3 regions of the Paenibacillus sp. FSL R7-0204 genome follow, and region 3 is predicted to be linked to each of the others. Evidence: riboswitches for the same ligand, from Rfam matches in the RefSeq annotation. Region 3 holds a riboswitch; each other region holds the start of a gene.
The links. Region 3 has a riboswitch for cyclic di-GMP ahead of MKX42_RS31890 (choice-of-anchor A family protein). Riboswitches for the same ligand answer to the same signal wherever they lie in the genome.

Region 1 (3,276 bases), 180 kb from region 3:
ATACATCGGACGGATCTATGACGAATCGAAGGATAGACCGCTCTATATCGTGCGCGAGACCAGAGGCTACCCGGAGGCAGAGGCTGAAGACACCCGGAAGGAAAGCGATTATGCAAGATAAGGCTTGGCGCGCAGGCATGATCCAGTTTCTGAAATTTAATGCGGTGGGCCTGCTTAACACGTTCATTGATTTTGCGGTATTTACCCTGCTGCATTCCCTGGGGATGCTTAACACCCCTGCACAGATTATTTCCTACAGCGCCGGGACGGCCAACAGCTTTTTCTGGAATAAGAAGGTGACCTTCAAGGGCCGGGACAGAGGCGGGAATGGCGGCTTTGACCGGATGCAGCTGGTGAGATTTATTGTGCTGAATCTGCTGGTGCTGGGCATTTCGGTGTTGCTGATTCATCTGCTGACTGATCGGCTGGGGATACAGGTGCTGATGGCCAAGGTGCTGGTTACCTTCATTACAGTGATCATTAATTTCTTTGGAAGCCGGAAATGGGTATTCTAAAGAGACAGTATATCTTCGCCGTATTCTGCGGTGGGAGCACTTATTCTATATTGCGGAGGCGATTGTCATGCGGAAGTTATCCTATTTGATTATACTTGCCGGGGTCCTGATTATGCTCTACCCCAAAGGAAGCGAATGGTACGAGGACCGTCAGCAGCAGAAGCTGCTGGAAGAGGCCGAACAGGCCTATAGTGAAATCGTTCCTTCGGCTACAGCTCCTGCCAGCCAGGATCTGAGCAAGCCTTATGCGGAAGTCACCCAACTGCTGGCGGAAGAGTCTGGTGCGGAAGAGCCAGTGCCGACTGCAGCGCCCGAGATTGAAGTTGGAGGTAAGATCACTGCTATTATTGAAATCGACAAAATCGATCTGAAGCTGCCTGTACTGGAGGGCGCCACGAAGGCCAATATGAAGCATGCTGCTGCACATATGAAGGAGACAGCTCCGATAGGTGCGGTAGGCAACGCGGCGATTGCGGCACACCGGTCGAGAACAGCAGGGCGGCTGTTCAACAGACTGGATGAGGTCGGTAAAGGGGATACCATTACTATTATTACAAGGGGCCAGGAATACAAGTATGTAGTATATGATGTGTCCATTGTAGAGCCTACCGATATTTCGGTACTGAAGGGTAAGGACGACGATAAGATTCTGACCCTCATTACCTGCGATCCGCTTGTTGATCCGACCCACAGACTCATTATTCATGCGAAGCTAACCTGATTCTTGCAAGACAAGATGACAGTAAAGGTCGAAAAAACATAAAATTTTAGTATGTTTATGGTGGAATCTAGCAGTTTGGGGCTTGATAATAGAGAAGGATATGGTAAGATAGAACTATCAAAAGCTAATACACGATAACGGCAAACCTATCGAAAGGTAGGGACGCAAAGCTAAAGGGCCTTCCCGTCATGGATGGCAGCCAGTTACCGAATGAAGAGGCTTTTTTTGTTTGTTTTAATTCAGAATCTGTCATTATGTGGTAGTAGATTGGACAGATAAAGCTTATACGATAACGGCAAACCTATCGAAAGGTAGGGACGCAAAGCTAAAGGGCCTTCCCGTAAGAATGGCAGCCAGCTACCGAAAGGGGTTTTATCCATGAAGAAGTTTTATTTAATGTTGATTACACTTTTTGTGATCGTCACTTCCGTGCAGACAGGCACTGCTCAAGCCGCTAATGCAGATTCAAGCTGGTTAAATGTTGGACAACTTGATCAAGGGGTGATCGGGGTTTCGTACGATGTTCCTAAGGGCAAGAAGATGAAGCTCATGATTACCAAGGACAATAACAGCTATACTTACAACTTATACACCTCCAAACCGAACGAGACATTCCCGCTGCAACAAGGTAATGGCTCTTATAAGGTCTCCGTTCTTGAGAATACTACAGGCAACAAATATAAAGTACTATCTTCCGAGACTGTATCTCTCTCCATGAGCAATGTGAATGCCGTATATTTGAGCTCCGTACAAAATGTAAAGTGGAGTTCTTCCGATAAATCCGTTCAAAAGGCAGCCCAGCTTACAAAGGGTCTGACCACAGATGCAGACAAAGTTAAGGCTATCTACAATTACATCGTAACTAACGTGAAATATGATTACTCTCTGGCTAACAGCGTAAGCACAGATTATATTCCGAACAACGATAACACGCTTGCTACCAACAAAGGGATCTGCTACGATTACGCATCCTTGTTCGCTACTATGCTCCGCAGTGAAGGTATTCCAACCAAATTGGTTATGGGGAATACAAGCTATGTAACTTCATACCATGCCTGGAACGAAGTGTTCCTGAACGGCAAATGGGTAACGATTGATACTACAGTCGATGCAGGTCTGGGTAAAAACACAGCATCGACAGAACTGGTCAAAGCAGCAAGTAAATATACTGCAGCGAAATTCTACTAAGAATAGCTGTGAACTATAGCATTTCCTGAGAATAACCCGCTTAATCATTAAGTGGGTTATTTTTATTTATATAAAGGTTGCTTTTTAATAGAAGGATAGGTTATTATAAATAAGCGTTGTTGGAGCGGCAAAGGAAATGAGAGATTACTTAAATAAGTGATTTCAAAAATAAAGCTTGCATTGCTCGGATGAACGTGATATATTATAAGAGTTGCTGGTGACGCGGTGAGCGGCGCTGACGACGAGCTTGATCTTTGAAAACTGAACAACGAGTGAGTACCTGGAAATCACTTCGGTGAGATCCAAATTAGAGAATGTAACAATTCTCGTCAGATGTTTCAAAATGAGCAATCGCTCTTTCTATACTGCAATCTCTTCGTCCGCTCAGCTGAGCTGGACCGAAGAGATTGCAGGTGACGCTTACTTCGTAAGCGTCCTAATTGGAGAGTTTGATCCTGGCTCAGGACGAACGCTGGCGGCATGCCTAATACATGCAAGTCGAGCGGAGTCTGAGAGGAAGCTTGCTTCCTTTCAGATTTAGCGGCGGACGGGTGAGTAACACGTAGGCAACCTGCCCTCAAGCCTGGGATAACTACCGGAAACGGTAGCTAATACCGGATAATTTCTTTTTTCTCCTGAGGAGAGAATGAAAGGCGGAGCAATCTGCTGCTTGGGGATGGGCCTGCGGCGCATTAGCTAGTTGGTGGGGTAACGGCCCACCAAGGCGACGATGCGTAGCCGACCTGAGAGGGTGAACGGCCACACTGGGACTGAGACACGGCCCAGACTCCTACGGGAGGCAGCAGTAGGGAATCTTCCGCAATGGGCGCAAGCCTGACGGAGCAATGCCGC
Region 2 (3,276 bases), 6.8 Mb from region 3:
CTTAGCAGGAATCACGCACAAGCAGCTTGCCGCCGGACTCCAGGCGGCTCTCCTGTGACCGGGCAAGATTAATCACCGCATGCTCCTCCTGGAGCAGCTCAATCTCCTCGCCCAGCTTGAGGAGCAGCCTGGAGAAGCGGCTTAGGACACTGTCTGTGATGTAGCCGGTGAATTGTCCCGGATGGGCGAATACCTCGAGTATATGCCAGAGCTGGTCCGTGCAGGAACCGAACGCTCCGTTCATACGGCTCAGCGCAGCCTGGAGATCGCGGATCAGGCTGCCCAAATGGCTGTATTTATCCTCCAGCAGCAGCATGACTACCAGACCATAATTCACGGATTGCTGGCGGGATTCCACATTCTTGGCCAGCTGGCGCGCTGCCTCAAGCAGTCCGTCTGTCTCTGTCCGCAGCAGGCTTGCCAGGCTATGCAGGCGATGCTGCATTACCCCGGCATATCCTGCGTACAGGCCGCTGCCGGTAACCTGGCCGCTAACATAAATACTGCCGGTGGCTATAATGGTAGATTGGAGGATATCGCCATAGACGTACACATTCCCAAGGGCTTCGATCCGTACAGGTCCTTCCAGATCTCCCGGTACAACGATGTCGCCTGCGAACATAACATCGCCCGCAGGGTCTGTCAGCTCCCTGGTCAGCAGATAGACCGGAGGGAAGTCACAGATCCGGACGCTGCCGCTTCCTCCGCAGATCCGGGGCCTGCCGGTGTGCCGGGCTACGATTTTACCACAGGGAAGGAGCTTGGCATGATTACCGGCAGCAAAGTAGATATCTTGCGGCGGGGGAGGGGGCAGGACCCTTCCGTCTGTGTCGAGGCCGGGAATGCCTTCTTCCGGCGGCAGCTTGCGTGCGAAGACTTCGCCTGCAAAGGTAAAGGGGGCTCCGGGGAAACGGAGGTACTCCAAGGAATCCGCTGGCTCCTGAGCCGAAGCTCCCTGTCCCCGAAGCATTCTGTTCCCCTCCAGTGTATGCTCCGGCAGCTGGAATTCCAGCCGGGCTTCCTTGCCGGGCAGCGGGGCTCTTCCTTCAGCGATGCATACGGGAAGATATGTAGGATTCTCCAGCTCCGCGTACAGGGCGGGAATGTTCAGGTTGCGTAGAATGAAACGGTTGTCCAGTGAGGAAATAATCTGTTCTATGGTGAGCGTGGACAGCAGCATCGCCGGGTTGGGCTGGGCACGGACGACCGCCTCAAAGGCGGCGGGACAGTTGACCAGGTTCCAGGCGTACTTCTCTGCACGGTATAAAGTGAAGTGGACCTTGAGCTTGTCAGGCGATACGGTAATTTCGTACTGCGGCTTCTCGCAGATCTCCCAGGTAATATAATCTGCCTTGGTCACCTCAGTTGGCTCTGTAACGGTCTTCCAGTTGATCTTCAGGACAACAGGGTGGATCGCAGAAATGCGGGCGGGAGCGCCTCCGGGGAGCGGGGGAGTAATGAATATCTGGTTGTCCTGCACGAGGATAATTCCATTCTTATCTCCAGTTGTCCCGTCAGAAGTCCGGCCCTCCACAGAGAATGAATCCAGGAGACCTTTACGTTCGAGCATCAGGGACTCTACGAATTCATATCGGCTTGGTTCGATATCCTGCTGCGGCATGGTTGTAACCTCACTTTTCGTATGATCAATGGCAATTCGTACAGAAAAAGAACATCATCAAGCCTCGGAGGCTTCCCCTCCTGAACAGCTGGCTTAAGTGGTCTCTATTGGCAGCCTGGCAACCGTAAACGCGGATTCTGGCGTTCTTAGGCCCATAGCTTTGCGTCCTGCCCTTTCGGGGAGTTTGCCTTTAGAAATAGATCAATGATATACATCCTGTAGAGGCGATGAATTGTGGTCGACTGTAATCGACAAAAAGAATCATGAATAGTTCTTATGTGTCATTAACTTCTGCAAACAAGCTTAATTCTAGTACTTAAAGAGCTATTTTTCAACTATATTATGCCTATTTATCAAAAAACTCGAAATATGCAGCTCTATTTCGACAAAAAAACTGGTTTCCCAGCACTTACAGCTTATGGAAGAGGAAGATGAGAGGAAGTGTGGGTATTCAACTGTTGGGACACCCTGGGCTTGGCAAAACTCGGAGTGTTCCTTTTTCGATAAGCAGTGTTGTAAGTGTTTGTGTTATGTATGTGTTAACTATGTGAATAAACACAAACATTCAGTACATTATTTCGTAATAAAACCGAAGACATCCCAAATTCATTGTAATATAATCTAACTCATACCAAGGGAACGCGGATTAATGTTAACTAAATTAACATTAATAGAGATAGCGCATCAGGAGAGGAGCATAAACCATGCAGATTGCAGCAACACCTTACATCTGGCCTTATGACGGGGCTGTGGACCCGGCGAAGACAGCGCTGATGATTATCGACATGCAGACGGATTTTTGCGGCAAGGGCGGTTACGTCGAGAGAATGGGTTATGACCTCTCATTAACGGCGAGGGCGATTCAGCCCATTCAGCGGCTGCTGGCACGTATCCGGGAGATTGAAGGGTTCACCGTGATCCATACCCGCGAGGGACATAAGCCGGATCTGTCGGATCTGCCGGCGAACAAACGGTGGCGCAGCCGCCAGATCGGGGCCGAGATCGGCTCCGAAGGACCGGCGGGACGAATTCTCGTGCGGGGGGAGCGCGGCTGGCAGATCATCGAGGAGCTGGCGCCTGCCCACGGAGAGTACATTATAGACAAGCCGGGCAAAGGGAGCTTTTACGCAACGGACCTGGACCTGATCCTGAAGAATAAAGGAATTACCCATCTGATTCTGACCGGTATTACGACCGATGTCTGTGTACACACCACGATGCGGGAAGCCAATGACCGCGGGTACGAGTGCCTGATTCTTGCAGATTGTACGGGAGCGACGGATGAAGCGAATCACCTGGCGGCACTGAGTATGGTTCAAATGCAGGGCGGGGTGTTCGGCAGTGTAAGTGATTCACAAGCGGTGCTGCGTGCGCTGGAGCAATACTAAATCATTCATAAACGGGGGAATAACCATGTGGAACAAGTCCAGAACGAAAGCGCTGATGCTGTTAACCTCGCTGATGCTGCTCCTGACCGCCTGCGGTAACAATACGGAAGCCGGGAAGGCTGAAGGCCAGGGGGCGGAAGGCCCGGGCGAGCTGAAAAAGGTGGTGCTCCGGCTGAAGTGGATTCACCAGGCGCAGTTTGCCGGTTTTTATACCGCGGTGGAAAAAGGCTTCTATAAAGAAGCGGGGCTGGATGTTGAGATTCGCCC
Region 3 (3,276 bases):
TGGCACGCTCGGGTATTGGACGTTGTTAATGTAACCGCAGCCGGGTGATCATTACATGCAGAAGTCTGCCGCTTGCGGCAGGCTTCTTTGTTAGCTCTGCTTCGGGCCCTGCTCCGTCTTCTCCATACCCAGATATCTCCGCATATGCAGAGTAGCCTGGGCAGCAATCACATCATCCAGCAGCAGCATCCGCTCGTGATAACCTCTGCAGACGAATTTGGCTTCAACGCCCGCCTCCAGCCGCTGTTGTTCATAGACCTTCAGACCACGGGCGCGCATCCCGGCACGGACCTCCCGCAGATCAGCAGAAGCGGCATGGACGGCCAACTGGATTACCTCAAGATAAGGCGCAGGCGTACGCAGCTCTGAGGATATAGCAGAAGCATCACGCTCGAAGGCGGATAGAATAAGCGGCAGCAAAATATAGGATTTGACCAGCAGGTTATCCTGGCTCTCTGCTCTGTGCATCCCTCTCAACTCCTTGAAGAGAACGTATATTCGCATTGTAACTCACCTTTCAAAAATTAATCAATGGGTTTTATAAATTAACTTAAATAATGTGATATTTTTCACAAAAAAATAGAACGAATTATTATATATTAAAATTGAAATAATATAGATTGAAAAATAAATCAGCTCAAAGGAGAATGGCAATGAGTCATGAAGGAAGTCTCCGCCGTGGTTTGGTATTCGGGATCATTCTAAGTGTTCCGCTCTGGGTATCGATGATTGGCTGGGTTCAGCTGTTCGGGTCTGCCTAGGCGACATTTTTATTCAAAATATATGAATTCTATTAGCAGGTGTCGTCCCTATGGGCGGCACTTTTTTTTAGAGCTGACATGCCCGCAAATAGGTAAAATTGCATTGAATAGGAGCGGACAGTGAGCCGAGACGGGGTGAAACCAATAAAATAGGACAAATGCATCAAATTTCATTAATGAAAATTGATAGCATTGTAGAGAGGAGAGATAAACGGCTACAGCCAATTCTCTGATTTCTCGACTTTTTTCGTCAGCAGGAAAAAAGAGGCTCGCACGTGAACCCTTATGGTACAAGGGATCAATGAGGAATCATCGGAAAAATAATTTCAAGAAATATACTGGGAACGGATTGACAATAGGGTGGGGGAGCGGATAAACTGAAATTAGTACAAAAGTAACAAATGTCATAGACTCAACCATGATTGTACATAAGCAAATCTCAATTTCATACCGAAATCATGTATAAACGCAAACCGTATCGAAAGAACGGGACGCAAAGTCAGGAATCTACTGTCTCTAAAGTTGAGGCTAGGGTCGTCCGGCCGCCGTGAAGCTAACCCTTCGTGGCGGTCTTTTTGTTGTTATAGTCGCGTGACAGATTCATAGAATAGTAACTAGGAGGTGTGGACTATTGAAAAAAAGAGTACGTAAAACAGCCGCCATCATTATGGCAGGCCTATTGACTTTATCCAGTACCTTTACATGGGGGACGGATGTTAGAGCAGCTTCAGGGATGCCGTATACGCCAACACCGGTTTTAGGAGTCGCAGGGAATTTTAATGCTTTTATCCTCGGTGATTTTGTGCAAGGCGGTGATCAGATTGAGGGCCGCCTGGCAGCGGCGGGGAACATTACCCTCTCCGGAGGTTACGGAGTAGCAAGAGCATACAGTGGTGCTGCGCCGACGGATGTACTTGTGGCAGGCAAGAATTTTAAACATTTGGGTAGCGGAGAAATTAACGGAAACGTGGTATACGGAGACAGCATTACAGTCAATGAGCCCCAGGTTAAAATTATAGGTGCTAAGAGGAAAGAGAAGCCGATTGATTTTGCAGCTGAGGAGCAGAGTCTGATCTCCCGATCCACAGAGTATGGGGCCTTGGCCGACACGAATGAGATCGGCAATAACAATTATGGACAGCTCAAGATAAGTGCACCGGATCGTTTCAATGTAGTTCATTTGGATGCCTCGACACTGGCGAAGACCAACTATATCGAATTCAACATTGCCCAGAACGCTACGCTGATTATTAATATAAGCGGGCCTACAGTCAATGTGCCGAGCTTTTCAATGAATAACGGCAGAGCCAGTCAGGTATTGTTCAACTTTTACGAAGCTTCTGAGGTGAATATTGCTTATACCTCCTTCTATGGCAGCATTCTCGCACCCAGAGCGGATGTTCATTATGCCGGAGCAGAGCTTTACGGGACTCTGATTGCAAAATCTTTTAGCGGCGGGGTTGAGATGCACCTTGGGATGTACGAGGGAGAGGGGCCGCCGCCGAGTCCGACGCCGACCGCAACGCCGACACCTAGTCCATCACCGACACCGACAGTGAAACCAACACCGACGGTAACGCCAACACCAACAGTAAAACCGACACCAACGGTAACGCCTACACCGACTGTGACACCAACACCAACGGTGACACCAACTGTGAAGCCAACACCGACAGTAACACCTACACCAACTGTGAAGCCTACACCGACCATAAAACCGTCACCTACACCAGTGTGCACTCCAACTCCAAAGCCAACACCAACCGTGAAGCCGACGCCAACGCCAACGGTGAAGCCGACGCCAACACCAACGGTGAAGCCGACGCCAACACCAACCGTGAAGCCGACGCCAACGCCAACGGTGAAGCCGACGCCAACACCAACGGTGAAGCCGACGCCAACACCAACGGTGAAGCCGACGCCAACGCCAACGGTGAAGCCGACGCCAACGCCGACCGTGAAGCCAACACCAACGCCAACGGTGAAGCCAACACCAACGCCAACGGTGAAGCCGACGCCAACGCCAACGGTGAAGCCAACACCAACGCCAACGGTGAAGCCAACACCAACACCAACGGTGAAGCCAACACCAACACCAACGGTGAAGCCGACGCCAACACCAACGGTGAAGCCGACGCCAACACCAACGGTGAAGCCAACACCAACACCAACGGTGAAGCCGACGCCAACACCAACGGTGAAGCCGACGCCAACGCCAACGGCAGTGCCAACACCGACGCCGACAGCTGTAGCGACACCAACGCCAACGGCAGTGTCAACACCGACGCCGACAGCTGTAGCGACACCAACGCCAACGGCAGTGTCAACACCGACGCCGACAGCTGTAGCGACACCAACGCCAACGGCAGTGCCAACACCGACGCCAACGGCAGTGCCTACGCCAACGCCGACAGCCGTACCGACACCAACGCCAACGGCAGAACCAACACCGACGCCAACGGCAGTGCCGACGCCAACGCCAACGGCAGTGCCAACACCGACGCCGACAGCCGTA

Region 1: another riboswitch for cyclic di-GMP. It lies ahead of MKX42_RS31100 (transglutaminase-like domain-containing protein); the one in region 3 lies ahead of MKX42_RS31890 (choice-of-anchor A family protein).
Region 2: another riboswitch for cyclic di-GMP. It lies ahead of MKX42_RS02800 (flagellar assembly protein A); the one in region 3 lies ahead of MKX42_RS31890 (choice-of-anchor A family protein).

What each region holds. Positions count from the first base shown of each region.
Region 1 is NZ_JBBOCA010000001.1:7,173,185-7,176,460, reverse strand. It holds gene MKX42_RS31115 (glycosyltransferase family 2 protein) at 1-121, shown strand, start outside; gene MKX42_RS31110 (GtrA family protein) at 111-515, shown strand; gene MKX42_RS31105 (class D sortase) at 583-1,236, shown strand; cyclic di-GMP riboswitch class I at 1,366-1,447, shown strand; cyclic di-GMP riboswitch class I at 1,521-1,601, shown strand; gene MKX42_RS31100 (transglutaminase-like domain-containing protein) at 1,615-2,424, shown strand; rRNA gene MKX42_RS31095 (16S ribosomal RNA) at 2,862-3,276, shown strand, end outside.
Region 2 is NZ_JBBOCA010000001.1:594,796-598,071, forward strand. It holds gene MKX42_RS02800 (flagellar assembly protein A) at 2-1,621, opposite strand; cyclic di-GMP riboswitch class I at 1,728-1,820, opposite strand; gene biuH (biuret amidohydrolase) at 2,326-3,009, shown strand; gene MKX42_RS02810 (ABC transporter substrate-binding protein) at 3,035-3,276, shown strand, end outside.
Region 3 is NZ_JBBOCA010000001.1:7,357,502-7,360,777, reverse strand. It holds gene MKX42_RS31895 (hypothetical protein) at 91-468, opposite strand; cyclic di-GMP riboswitch class I at 1,219-1,311, shown strand; gene MKX42_RS31890 (choice-of-anchor A family protein) at 1,393-3,276, shown strand, end outside.